One region of the Gudongella oleilytica genome, then DNA from elsewhere that is predicted to be linked to it. Evidence: predicted binding sites of a transcription regulator. Region 1 holds the regulator's gene; the other holds the start of a gene.
The links. The regulator HrcA, encoded in region 1, represses chaperone genes, less so after heat shock. The targets are predictions, from matches to a motif close to ATTAGCACTCNATANTATNGAGTGCTAAT.
Positions count from the first base shown of each region.

Region 2: EC328_RS02415 (co-chaperone GroES) is a predicted target of HrcA. The motif match lies at 1,049-1,077, and genes of this name have one in related genera.

Region 1 is NZ_CP035130.1:1,382,411-1,384,824, forward strand. It holds gene dnaK (molecular chaperone DnaK) at 1-109, opposite strand, end outside; gene grpE (nucleotide exchange factor GrpE) at 125-712, opposite strand; gene hrcA (heat-inducible transcriptional repressor HrcA) at 718-1,767, opposite strand; gene hemW (radical SAM family heme chaperone HemW) at 1,877-2,414, opposite strand, start outside.
Region 2 is NZ_CP035130.1:537,019-539,432, forward strand. It holds gene EC328_RS02405 (DUF3160 domain-containing protein) at 1-78, shown strand, start outside; gene EC328_RS02410 (DUF554 domain-containing protein) at 217-900, shown strand; gene EC328_RS02415 (co-chaperone GroES) at 1,109-1,390, shown strand; gene groL (chaperonin GroEL) at 1,561-2,414, shown strand, end outside.

The sequences.
Region 1 (2,414 bases):
GCGTTGTTCTGTTACCCTCTATATTAGGAATTATTATTGCCTCTCCACCCTCCATAACGGCAACTGCTGAGTTGGTGGTACCTAAGTCGATTCCTATTATTTTTCCCATTTTATTTCCTCCTTATTATTTAGATACGATTACCATCGCTGGTCTGATTACCTTGTCCTTAAAAATATAGCCCTTCTGAAGTACCTCAATCACTGTTTCGGAATCAATGTCAGATTCCACAACTGAGACCGCATGGTGAAGATTCGGGTCAAACTTTTCACCAAGCGCAGGGATCTCCTGTACGGAATTGCTTGAGAGCAAATCCAGGAGCTGCTTTTCTATCATTTCGACTCCCTGATAGAATCCGTTGGTTTTATCTTCACAGGTTAAAATTGCCCTTTGAAAGTTATCAACTACCGGAAGTAAATCTAATATGACCGCTTCCACTCCATAGCTTACAGACTGTTCTCTTTCCCTGTCTGACCTTTTCTTATAGTTTTGAAAATCAGCTTGAAGTCTGGCAAGCTTATTTTCCAGGTCGGCAATCTCGTTTTCCTTTATCTCGAGAAGCGCTTCAAAGTCTTTCTTTTTCACTTCCTCCCCCATTTCTTCAGTATATTCGGCTTTTTCCTCATCGGCTTTTTCCTCATCGGTATTTCCCTCATTGGTATTTTCCTCATTGGATAGCTCTGTTTCATTAGTTTCAAACTCTTTATCCGTCATCTATATCACCTCTTGCCTGTTGTGTTGTGATTGTTTAAAATCTCAGAAATATTATCTGAGAATATCTTAAGTGTAGCAATCAGCTTAGCATAATCCATCCGTGTAGGACCTATTATTCCGATTCTCCCGATTGTTTCGCCATTAAGCTTATAAGTCGTAGTTATTATGCTGCAATCCTTGAGTGGAGCATATACATTTTCTTGCCCTATTCTCACATCTATGTCGCTGGATAAAGCACTCTCGGCCATAATCTCAATAAGCTTATCCTTATCCTCGATTGTTGAAATAATCGACCTTACTTTATCTATATCCTTGTACTCAGGATAGTTCAACAGTTGAGTCAGACCATCTGCATATAGATCGGTGGTCTCTATGTGATCAACTGATTTGCCAATGAACGGCAGCAACCTCTGAAGCTCCTCCTTGTATTGTCTAAACTCATCGAATATTTCAATTGCAAGTTCTCTGTTTATTGCATGGAATGTCCTGTTCTTAAGCCTGTCATTGAGGATATTTGAGATTTCAGATATTTGATGTTCCGGGATACTCTTGGTGAGTTTAAAAACTGCATTTTTGACTACTCCCGACTCGTTCACCAGTATCAACAGGATTTGAGTTTCACCGATTGGCAATAGCTGGATGTGCTTTATTTTGGTTTCTTTTAGCTGTGGAGATATGGCCAAAGATGTATATCTTGTGATTCTTGACAAAATTCTGGCAGCATTCTGGATCAATTGATCCATCTCTTTGCTTTCCTTTACCAGGGCTTTCCTGATTTCTGTCTTCCATTTCTTATCAAGGTCAACGTCATTTTGTCGGATAAGGGAATCAACATACAGTCTATATGCCTTATCAGAAGGAACTCTTCCGGAAGATGTATGAGTTTTATTAAGAAATCCGAGTTCTTCAAGGTCGCTCATTTCATTTCTGATGGTTGCCGGGCTTACCCCCAAATCATAGTATTTGGAAATCGTCCTGGAGCCTATTGGCTCAGCTGATGAAATATAGCTGTCAATTATTGCGTAAAGTACTTTAAATTTTCGTTCATCCAACATATATCCCACCCCTTGCTTTACTTGGATGATTGTTAGCACTCATAGATGTAGAGTGCTAATCCTATTAATAAATTATCATCCCTGCACGGCTTTGTCAATACTTTTTGTCCTATGGCAGAAAATCGATTTCCACAATATTACTAAGGTCCATCCCCCTTTTGGTAAGTCTTAGATGTGTATTGGATTTGGTCAGAAGTCCTCCTCTCCTATGCTTATCTATAACTGCCCCGAATCTTTTCTTCGCATCAAAGCCAAATCTATTCTCGAACTCAACATAATCAATTCCCTCATTCATTCTAAGCCCCAGGATTATGTACTCTGAAGCTCTTGTTTCAGAATCAAGGTTTTCCTCGTCCTCCACAGGCATTTCACACCCTTCAATCTTTTTAAAGTACTCTGCAAAGCTCGAAGTGTTCCAAAATCTCTTTGACCCTATGTTTGAATGGGCTGACAATCCTGCTCCGATGTAGGGCTTAAGCCTCCAGTAACCGATATTATGCCTGCACTCCATTCCTTCCCTTGAGAGATTCGATATCTCGTACTGGTGATACTTTTCCATTGAAAGCAGTCTTATCCCTTGGTGATACATCTCTCTTTCAAGGTCTTCGTCCGGTAGTTTTACGAAACCCTCATCAAGCCACCTTTTC
Region 2 (2,414 bases), 850 kb from region 1:
GCTATGCTTAAGGATGGCACAAATCCACCTATGCCCGATTGGACTAATAGCTTTATAGTACCTCTCGGCAGTGAATAGTTTATAGTGTATAGAGAACAGGTGAATTTAAAAACTATTCACTTTTCACTCTTACTTATTCACTGATTTCTCTGGCACATCGAAGCATTTTACTGTATCATTGTATTAATAAACTATTAAGAATGGACAGGTGATAGAATGCTTGGTGCGGTTGCTAACAGCCTCGGTATATTATTCGGGGCACTGATAGGGTTGGTTTTGAAGAAGGGGATCAAGGAGTGCTACACAAATACTATAATGGATGGAATATCAATTGCAGTTATAGTACTGGGTCTTATGAGTGCAATTGAGATGCAGAACGTGATACTTGTGCTCGCAAGTCTTGTCATTGGGACTATTATTGGAGAATGGCTGAATATAGATTCCGGACTTGAAAATCTGGGGAAAAATCTGGAAAAAAGATTTGGTCAAAAGGATTCTACTTTCTCAAAGGGATTTGTTACTGCATCCCTTATGTATTGTATTGGTGCAATGGCGATACTGGGAGCTGTTGAATCCGGTTTGACCGGAAATCATGAGACTCTATTCGCAAAAGCAGTACTGGACTTCATAGTCTCAATAATACTTGCATCAACCATGGGGATAGGAGTTGCATTTGCTGCAATACCTGTATTGCTGTACGAAGGAGGAATAACTCTTTTGGCAGGAGGAGTAAAGAATTTTATGACGCCTGAGGTGATAAACGAAATGTCTGCAGTTGGAGGCATCCTTATAATGGCAATAGGGGTCAATGCACTGGGCCTTAAGAAGATCAAACTGGCCAACATGCTGCCTGCAGTATTTATACCAATTATTTACTATCTGGTAGCAGGTTTGTTTTAAAAATCGAGATATTGGAAGAAAAATCGAGTATTATACAGAAATAAGAAAATTAACCGAGATATTTTCAAAGATTAAAGCTAATCAAGTTTTTTTAGTAAAAAAATATACTTGATTAGCTTTATATTTTCGAGTATTATTATAGGTAGATGTTAGCACTCGATTTAAGTGAGTGCTAACAATAAAAAGATAGCGATAAGGAGGAATATTGATGAATCTAAGACCTTTAGGAGACAGAATCATAATCAAAAAGGTAGAGGCAGAAGAAAAGACCAAGAGCGGCATCGTACTTCCCTCGACAGCAAAGGAACAGCCATTGATGGCTGAAATAGTGGCAATTGGGGATGAGATCCTTAACGATGAGAAGAAGAAAGAGCAGGTTAAGGTTGGAGACAAGGTTATATTCTCAAAATATGCCGGAACTGAGGTCAAGGTAGACGGAGTAGAGCTTACTATTCTTAAATTGGTGGATATCCTTGCGGTAGTTGAGTAAACCAATTCACAATTTAAAATTTACATTTCACAACTAAGAAGAAATACTAAATGAACAATGAACAATGAAATTGAGTATGTTATCCCGAGCATTGTCGAAGGATCCCGAATTAAATTGGAAGGGTATGCATTGTCAATTGTCGATTATCATTAAAAGGAGAGTGTATTTATATGGCGAAAGAGATAAAATTCGGTGAAGACGCGCGCCGTTCAATGGAAAAAGGAATCAATAAGCTGGCAGATACAGTAAAGGTAACTCTTGGGCCCAAGGGAAGAAACGTAGTCCTTGAGAAGAAATTCGGTTCACCGATGATAACTAATGACGGTGTAACAATTGCAAGAGAGATAGAGCTCGAGGATAAATATGAGAACATGGGAGCTCAACTCGTTAAAGAGGTAGCAACAAAGACTAACGACGTGGCAGGAGACGGAACTACTACGGCAACTATTCTTGCTCAGGCAATCATAAGAGAAGGACTTAAGAACGTTGCAGCAGGGGCTAATCCTATGGTACTTCAAAAGGGAATCAAGAAAGCAGTGGATGAAGCCGTTGAAGGAATCAAGGCTGCTTCCGTACCTGTCGCATCAAAGGAAGCTGTAGCTCAGGTAGCATCCATCTCGGCTGGCGATGAAGAGATCGGTCACCTTATTGCAGCTGCAATGGAGAAGGTTGGAAACGACGGAGTAATTACTGTTGAGGAATCCAAGTCAATGGGTACAACACTTGAGGTCGTTGAGGGGATGCAGTTTGACAGAGGATACGTTTCAGCTTACATGGTAACCGACACTGAGAAAATGGTAGCTGAATATGAAAATCCATACATCCTTATTACAGATAAGAAGATTTCAAATATCCAGGAAATACTCCCTGTACTTGAGCAAATAGTCCAGATGAGCAAGCCTCTTGTAATAATTGCTGAGGACATCGAAGGCGAGGCAATGGCAACACTTGTTGTAAATAAACTGAGAGGTACCTTCAACTGCGTAGCAGTAAAGGCTCCAGGCTTTGGTGACAGAAGAAAAGA